DNA from 2 places in the Rossellomorea sp. NPDC071047 genome. Region 2 is predicted to be linked to the other one. Evidence: riboswitches for the same ligand, from Rfam matches in the RefSeq annotation. Region 2 holds a riboswitch; the other holds the start of a gene.
What was found. A riboswitch is a leader RNA that binds a small molecule or an ion and turns the genes downstream of it on or off. The one in region 2 is predicted to bind cobalamin.

Region 1 (4,581 bases), on a different contig from region 2:
GTAATATGGATAGGAGCCTTTTTCTTTCGCTAGTTCTTGACTGGCTTTGATCGTGTAATAAGCAACATCCTCGTATATTGAATCACAGTAATCAACTGCTTCAATGCTCTCCCATTTCAAACCTTTTAATGCTAGGAGGTGATGCCACCCAAATGTTCCCAATCCAATCCCTCTATAGCGTCTGTTTGTCAGTTGGGCTTGCAGTACTGGAAGTTTATTAATATCAATGACGTTATCAAGTAATCTCACTCCTATGGATACGACCCTTTCCAGCTCATCATCCATGATTGTTTTGGCTAAAGAAACAGACGCCAGATTACAGACGACATAATCTCCGGGAGATTTATAGGTAATGATTTTCCCGTCTTTTATGACCTCTTCTTCCATGACGGTTGCACTCATATTCTGGGCGATTTCCGTACACAGATTACTGCAGTAAATCATTCCCTTATGCCCATTGGCATTCAGCCGATTGACTGTATCTCGGTAAAACATGTAGGGCGTTCCCGTTTCGAGTTGGGAAATCATGATCCGCTTGAAAATTTCAATTGCCGGAACCTTTTCCCTGGAAAGACCGGGACATTCTACACATTGCCAATATTTATCTCTGAACGAACCTTCTCCATCATACTCATCATAATAATCTTCCAGGGAATACCCCATGACCATCCTCACTTCATGGGGATCAAATAAATACCAATCCCCTCTCCTCTCCACTTGTTCCATAAATAAATCCGGTAAGCTGACTCCAGTGAATAGATCATGAGTACGCTGCCTTTCATCACCATTGTTTAAGCGTGTATCTAGAAAAGGAAAAATATCTTTATGCCATACATCCAAATAAACAGCTATCGCTCCTTGACGTTGACCTAATTGATCAACGGATACGGCTGTGTTATTTAATTGTTTCATCCATGGAATAACACCGGAACTTACTCCCTTGAAGCCTTTGATATTACTTCCTCTACTTCGTACCTTCCCCAGATAGATACCGAGACCGCCACCGTTTTTACTTAGTGTGGAAACATCTGTATTGCTGTCATAAATACTTCTCAAATCATCGGCTACCGTATCTATAAAGCAGCTCGATAACTGACCATGGCTTTTGCCGGCGTTGGCAAACGTAGGTGTTGCTACCGTCATATACAAATTAGACATGGCCCAATAAGCTTCTTCAATAAGCGCCAGCCGCTTTTCACGGGGTTCGTTCATAAAGAGTGTCATGGCGATGATCAGCAATCGTTCCTGAGGTAATTCAAGGATTTCACCATCATGGGACTTAGTTAAATATCGCTCTGATAGAGTGACGATCCCTATGTACGTAAACAGATGGTCGTTAGATGAATCCATGATCCTCCCCAAGGAATCAATTTCATCTTTGCTATATGATTCCAATAATGCAGACGTATATAGTTTCCTATCAGTCAAGTCTTGAATTAATTCAGAAAAGGAACTGTACAACTCGCTTTCTTCCACTCTCCTTGAATATGCGATCGTACGATAGAGTTTCATTAAATATAATTCTGCAGCCACATATGTCCAATCAGGTTCATGAGCAGTGATCCGTTCGACTGCCGCGAGGATCATGAAATGATAAAGCTTTTCTTTATTCAATTCAGATTGACCGTCTGCATACTTATAAGTCTTTTCATCGAATTCATTAAAATGAAGTTGTGGAAAGCGACTGTGGAGATTTGTTAGAACCCTTTTTGCTTCCATTGTGATCCTATGATCCTGTGATACGATTGACATCATCATTCCTCCCAAATTTATACAGTGTGGGAAGGATTCAAAAAAAGCCCATCCTTTCAAACGGATGGGCTTTTATATACGAAAGATATATGAATAGACTAAAGGGCCTACTCCAATCCTCGCTTTATCCTCCCAATTCCCGAAGAAGATAACACGTGATAAACAAGGCAGGTCTCCTGACTCGTGCTTCACCCTACTTTAAGGCCTTCCCATCGTATATGACAGTGGCAGTTCCTTATTTCGTCAGCACTTACAGTTGCGGGGACAGTTCCGGATTCACACCGGATTCCCTTTTAAGTCCATTCAGACACCCTATTCACAGGTTATAATCAATATATAGATAAAATAATTTAACAAAACACAAAATGTTGTGTTCTGTATCATCATAAACGATTGAAAATGAATTTACAAGTGAAACTATTCATTTTGTTTAGAAGTTGAAATCTTTTAATAGTATCACTCTATTACCCTCTTAAAGTCAAGAGATGAGACAAGTTAAACGATAGGAAGGAACCCCCCCATTAAAATATGCTTATAATTATTATTTTTCATGAAAAGAATAGAAGAAGATTGAATACTGCCTTCAAAAGGACACTAGTCAGCCGACACCTTCCTAAATGTTAGTTGAAGAAAATGTAGCCACTCTCTATAATTCAAATAGAAGGTTGTTTGACAGTATTCTTTGGTCCCCAATATTTTTTTATAGGCTGTTTAAATGGAGGAAAAGAACTCGATTTAAGCAGTCTCTTTTTTTTAGCATCCAAAAGAAAGTCTTCTTTCATTTTCATTTCAGCCCCGCAGTTGAAAGTCGGATGTAATCGCATACATTACAGTGAAAGAGGGACCATATTAGTAACCCGCTGTATTTCAACCTCATTACAATCTATACTTTTCGGCTTAAATACTTTCTTTTTACGGGCTTTTCCTTTAAAATGCGCATTAAGTGATTTTTTTCGAAATCACACCTTACTTCTGAAAGGGGTCTATTATGAAAAAATTATTAACGACTTTACTATTGACATTATTAACGATTGGACTAGCCGCTTGCGGTTCGAACGAGGAGAGCCAAAAACAAGCTGACGATAAAGCGAAAACAGAAGAGAAAAGCGATGGAAAGGCTCAGGAAGAGCAAGCGAAGCAAATGGAAGAAATGCAAAAGAAAATGGATGAACAAAAGATTGAAAAAGATAAGATCGTTGCTATTGTAAACGACGAAAAAATTAAAGGTGAGGATTTCAATAACGTATTGACTCAATCACAAATGCAATATCAACAGATGGGACAAGACCCGACAAGTAAAGATGCAGCAAAGAAAATCAAAGAACAAACTATTGATAGCCTGGTCGGACAAACACTCCTTATGCAACAGGCCGATGAAAAAGGCTACAAAGCATCTGAAGATGAAATCAATAAACAACTGGAAGAAGTTAAAAAGCAGTACGGTGATGAAAAGAAGTTTGAAGACGCAATGAAAAAAGCCGGATTCACAATGGACGAGTTAAAAGCTCAAATCGCTGAAAATATCAAATACACAAACTACGTTGAAAAAGAAATCAAAGTAGAAGAAGTTTCTGAAGATGAAATGAAGAAGTTTTACGATCAGTACGCAAGTCAGCAAGGTCAGGGTGAATCAAAAGATGCTCCAAAATTTGAAGAAGTTAAACCTCAAATCAAGACTCAGTTAGAGCAACAGAAAAAACAAGAAAAACTTGTTAAGCACGTAGAAGATTTAAAGAAAAATGCTAAAGTTGATGTGAAAATCTAAAGCTCCACTAAAGAAAGCCACCTGCACAGATAGGTGGCTTTCTTATGTTCTATTCCCCCTCTATGTTTTTCTCGGCTCACGAAGGGTATGGTACTACAAGGACTTATTAAGGGAGGATGAAAGATAATGACGAAAAGGACAAATGACAATCCTGAGCAAATCAATAAAGATCATGACGGCATTCTCGATCAGCATGAAAGTGAGCAAAATGTGGATCCAATTCCCCTCGATGACTTAAAAAAAGAGCAGCGGGACGAGAAAAATAAGCATCATACGAAAGATGACTCATCAAGCAAAGAATAAAACGTTAATCAAAAGCCCTGTGGGAATCCCACAGGGCTTTCTTCTTATTTAGATAACCAGTCCGTATGGAATGTTCCTTCTTTATCCACACGCTGATACGTATGAGCTCCAAAATAATCACGTTGAGCTTGCAGAAGATTGGCTGGCAGTGACTCAGAGCGATAGCTGTCATAATATGCTAAAGCACTCGCAAGACCAGGTACAGGGATACCTAATTTAATGGCTGTAGCCACCACTTCCCTCGCTTCCTCCTGATAGTTTTCAACGATTTCCTTGAAATACGGATCAAGCAGTAAATTCGTTAATCCCGGTTCACGATCATAGGCTTTCTTGATTTCTTCCAGGAAGCCTGCACGTATGATGCATCCACCTCTGAAGATCATGGAAATCTCGCCGGGCTTCAGGTTCCAGTTATACTCATCCGAAGCAGATTGAAGCTGGGCGAAACCCTGTGCATATGAACAAATTTTGCTTAAATATAAGGCTTTACGAATCATTTCGATAAACTCTTCTTTGCTACCGGAGAACTCCTTATTTCTTGGTCCTCTTAAGATTTTACTCGCCTTCACTCTTTCTTCCTTCATGGCAGAGATGAAACGGGCAAACACAGATTCAGTGATGATGGACAAAGGTACACCTAATTCCAGTGCAGAAATACTCGTCCATTTCCCAGTTCCCTTTTGCCCTGCTGTATCCAGAATTACGTCAACAAGAGGCTTCCCTGTTTCTTCATCCACCTTTGTGAAAATATCCGCGGTAAT
Region 2 (4,774 bases):
GCTTTTAGCTTGCTGTGTATTCCGCCTATATTTTCCACAGTTATACCTGAACCCGGCATGATAATGGGACCACCAATTTTCTCAATTTCCCTCATTTCACCAATCGTATCCAATCCCTTACTCACTTCAGATTTTCCGCCTGATGTGAGAATTCGATCAACGTTTAAGCCTGAGTGGAATATTCCTTTACATAAGGCTACTGGATCATCTGACTGGTCGATAGCGCGGTGAAAAGTAATCGATTGACCCTTCGCACTTTGTACGATCTCTTTTAAAGCGTGGGAATCAAGCTTACCTCCATGTGATAATGCGCCAAAAACGATGCCACAGCCTCCCAGTTCAACTATAGTCCTAACTTGTTCGGCCATGGTATGCAATTCATCAGACTGATACGAGAAAGATGTACTATGTAATCGGATCATAATCTGAACAGGAATCGAAACAGTCTTTAATACTTTTTCTATCACATGAAAATCAGGAGTTAATCCTCCCTCATGTATGGCAGACACCAATTCAAGTCGATCTGCTCCGGATGCTTCTGCAACTTTGGCATCCTCCTCATTCAAGACTATGACTTCCAGTTTGCTCATGTTGAATTCTCCTAACGTAATGATGTTACGTATACTTTATCATAATGGCCTGAAGAGGGTAGAGCTTTAGATGAAAAAGACAATGATTCCCCATTCAAATCACTGTCTTCTCCAAACGAACATCCTACTCTATTCAGAAAACAATTCCGGATACACCGTTTCAGCTGTTAGCTCAACAGCTTCACCGATACGCGGTCCCGGTCTTGACATAATGTCTGAATCCAGGAAATGAACCTGATCATTTTTCACTGCATTTACATCCTTCCAGCTTTCCCGGGACTTGATTTCAGCTGTCGGCTCGTCGACATACCCCACTGTCGTCAAGATCATATTGGGATTCCGTTTAATGATTTCTTCTTCGCCTACTTTCACCCAGCCTTTTTGGTCTACAAAAATATTCTCCACCCCGGCCGTTTCCAGTATTTCCTGCTGAAACGTTTCTGCTCCTGCTGTATAAATATCAGGGGAGGGACTGATTTCAAAATATACTTGTTCTTTTTCCTTTAGCGTGCTCACTTTTTCTTTCACAACTGAAATCTGTTTCTTGATGCCATCCACCAATTCGTTCCCCTTCTTTTCTTCTCCCATTACCGTTGAAATTTGTTCAATATCCCCATAAACATCTTCAAAGGTTTGGGCAGATTGAATGACGAATACGTTTAATCCCGCCTCTTCAAGCTGCTTCACTCCGGCATCATCTCCAGTGGTATAAGCAATGACAACTTCAGGCTTTAGTGCAATGACCTCTTCAGCATTGACCGTCATGGAATCCGACACTCTTTTAATCTCCTTCGCTTCTTCAGGATAGTTGTCGAATTCAGTTGCCCCGATTACCTTATCTCCTGCTCCTATGGCAAAGAGAATCTCTGTGTTACTCGGCTGTAAGGAAATAACGGTTTCCGGCACTTTCTCAAAGCTAATCTCTTCTCCCCTGTCATCTGTCACAGTATAAGGCTCATCTTCATGCTTGACTTCCTTTGTGGATGTTACTTCTCCCCCATTGCTGCACCCTGCGAAAACAACCAGGATGGTTGATAATAGTAAACTGTTTAACCATGACTTTTTCATATTTCATCTTCCCCGCTTCTCTATTTTTTGTCTCTATACGATTTACTCACAAAAGGAATTTCTTCAATCCCTTCACATTTATTCACATAAACGGCCATAACAAACAGAACATTTGCCAGTAAATGGGCATATTTAAATAAAATGTTCTCCACTTTCATCTCAGTACTGACTTTATGTAAGGCACGGACGGACTTTTTTGCTTCACTGCGGCAGGTATGAAGCACGCATGCAGCTGTCGAGCCCTGTGGAAGGACAAAGGTTTGGATACGTTCCTCTACTTCCAACACATAACGATCGTACATTTGGCTCAATTTATTCAAGTCCTCTTCCTGGATGGCCGTCATTCCCCGCACCGAGCCGTTGAGATGGTACGCCATCTCAGCTAAATACAGTAAATCGTCATGCACTTTCGGTAAGTGCTCCGTCAATGATGACGCGAGTCCGATTTTAGTCGACAATGAATCGGTCCGGATCTCAAAATCTACCGTTGAAACAGATTCACGCATATAGGGATAACATAAGTATCGGAAATCCTTAGCCATATGTAAGTTCCTCCTTTCTGAATGATGTTTGTGAAGCACCTATCGTATCTTCCGGGAGGATAAATAAACACAAAAAAACCACCCAAGAATATTGGCCGGCAGTTGTCATCCATATGAAAAAGAGATGCTAAAAAGCCGCACCATCCCCTTAACTTCCGAAGAGCATAATACGATGGAAAAAAGGCAGGTATCCTGGCTCGTGCGTCAGCCTACTCTAAGAACCTTCCCATCTGAATGATCAAATAGTGGTTATCTTCTTATTTCGTCAGCACTTACAGTTGCGGAAACAGCTTCGGATTCACACCGAATTCCCTTTATGCTAAAGATCAGCACCTAATTTCTGCGTGGGTTTATTCACTTAAGGAACATTATACCACTTTATCCATTTCAAAGTTGATGAAGTTTTGGATAAAAAACAAACATGTTGGCGTACAAGCTTGAATACCTTTTGAGTATGTGAAGAAATGATAAGGAGGAAAAACATGAAGCGATTGGTTGTTTTGATATTATGCGTATTTTTATTAAGTGCATGTGGAGATAAGGAACCTGCATCCTATGAATTATGCGGATACGGGGATATGATGGTGGTGAACAATAAAGAATATGTGAAGGTCTCTGAGGAGAAGAAGCTGGTCCTGGATGAAAAACTCGGGGCTATTAAAGAAAAGATTGATAGTCAATATCACCCCGTAAATGATTTCACGGCAAATACACTGAAAAAAGGGACACCCATCTATAGCGTGAAAGATCACAGTAACTATTTGATCGCCCAGACTGAGGATAATCGCTATATTCTATATGAGGAAATCAAATAAAAGAAGGGCTGTAAGCAGATGTTTACAGCCCTTCTTTATTTAGTTCGTGGAATTCAAGGAAATCAACCGATACAGGATCGTCGTTTTTTTATCCGTCCACTCCATCTTTTCGATTCTGCCGTAACCACTGGGATCACTGTGCTTCGTTTTTCTTACATCTATCGGAATGTGCATAGGATAAAGGCGATATCCATCCTTTTGAAGCTCGAACAGGTTCTCTTCTTTCCTCACTTCTTTTCCTTTTGTCACAATCATCGTGTTTAATTCCAAGCCCATGCCCATTTCGCTTGACCTCGATCCTTTTTTATTTAATCATAACCACTGTCTATTGATTTTTCATCCATGTGCATAGCATGGAGACAATTTGTTGATTCTTTCGTGGTGGAAAATAATGCGTAAACTCTTTGAAGTATCGGGACGCAACAGATTTCTCCAACTCTTTCAGTCTTTTTTCTAATCTATATGCATGCTCCACTGAAACGTTCTGATCCTTTTCACCGTGAATGATCAATACGGGAGCTTCAAGGTTTTCTAATTCGTATAATGGGGTACGCCATTCGTATCGTTCCGGAACTTTATTGGGACTTCCCCCTATGACTCGTTTCATCATTCTCCTGAGATCCTTCCGTTCGTCATATGTCAAGAACATATCCGATACGCCTCCCCATGTAACAACGGAGGTGACATCCCTCTGCTCGATGCCTGTCATCAGCGCCATGACCCCACCACGGGAAAAACCAAACACATGGATCCGGTCATGGACCACCCTGTGATAGTGTTTAAGTAATTCAACACCCGAAATGGCGTCTTCACGATCATCCCCAGCAAAATCTTCATTTCCCTCTCCTCCAAGATTGCCTCGATAATAAGGAGCAAAAACAATGAACCCGTGAGAAGCAAATTGAGCGATTCTCGCAGGGCGGACCATGCCGACGCCTTTTATCCCGCCTCTCAAATAGAGAAAACCGTCATACTTCCCAACTCCTGCCGGTTCAGCCAATAATCCCTTCACCCGGAGGCCACCGGATAGATAGGTAATTTCATATAGTTCCACATGAGGATTAGGTGAAGGAAACAATGTTTTCTTCACGATCGTTCCGTTTTTCATATTCTCTTCCTTTCAAACCGTGCATTGGGTATTCACACATTTTTTGTACTCTACATAGGATATTTTAGCAAATCTCATCATCAAGAGAGAAGATACAAGACGCTGCCTTTATGACCATCCTACCCTTTTAATATGGAAAGATAAACAAGGCAAAGAGAGATGCACTCATCCCATTCTATCGATAAACGAGTTTCACAAAGCTAAAAGGAGGAATATTGAATGAAAAAATGGCTTCGCAGTGGCTTTGCCGTGTTGCTCATAAGCATGTTGTCAATCGGATTGACAGCATGTGGAGAAAAAGAAGAAGTCGTACAGAAAGTTCGTGTAGCAGAAGTGACCCGCTCGATTTTCTATGCTCCTGAATATGTCGCGATCGAAAAAGGATTCTTCAAAGAAGAGGGGCTCGACATTGAACTGACCACTACATGGGGTGGAGATAAGACAATGACCACCTTGCTATCGGGTGGTGCAGATGTCGCCCTGGTCGGTTCAGAAACCTCCATCTATGTTCATGCACAAGGTTCGGATGACCCCGTCATTAACTTTGCTCAATTAACCCAGACAGATGGAACATTTCTTGTTTCCCGTGAAAAAGCCGAGAACTTTGAATGGGATCAGCTAAAGGGGTCCACTTTCCTTGGTCAGCGTAAA

Region 1: linked by a shared signal. The riboswitch ahead of ACQKFO_RS18215 (ribonucleoside-diphosphate reductase subunit alpha) and the one ahead of ACQKFO_RS20070 (hypothetical protein) in region 2 are both predicted to bind cobalamin.

The regions. Positions count from the first base shown of each region.
Region 1 covers NZ_JBNNJT010000005.1:315,163-319,743, reverse strand. The annotation lists gene ACQKFO_RS18215 (ribonucleoside-diphosphate reductase subunit alpha) at 1-1,719, opposite strand, end outside; cobalamin riboswitch at 1,902-2,082, opposite strand; gene ACQKFO_RS18210 (SurA N-terminal domain-containing protein) at 2,741-3,517, shown strand; gene ACQKFO_RS18205 (hypothetical protein) at 3,644-3,820, shown strand; gene gndA (NADP-dependent phosphogluconate dehydrogenase) at 3,865-4,581, opposite strand, start outside.
Region 2 covers NZ_JBNNJT010000006.1:331,714-336,487, forward strand. The annotation lists gene ACQKFO_RS20060 (copper homeostasis protein CutC) at 1-590, opposite strand, end outside; gene ACQKFO_RS20065 (ABC transporter substrate-binding protein) at 720-1,658, opposite strand; gene ACQKFO_RS20070 (hypothetical protein) at 1,679-2,200, opposite strand; cobalamin riboswitch at 2,366-2,552, opposite strand; gene ACQKFO_RS20075 (hypothetical protein) at 2,683-3,015, shown strand; gene ACQKFO_RS20080 (DUF2584 domain-containing protein) at 3,055-3,297, opposite strand; gene ACQKFO_RS20085 (alpha/beta hydrolase family protein) at 3,341-4,123, opposite strand; partial or broken gene ACQKFO_RS20090 (ABC transporter substrate-binding protein) at 4,343-4,774, shown strand, end outside.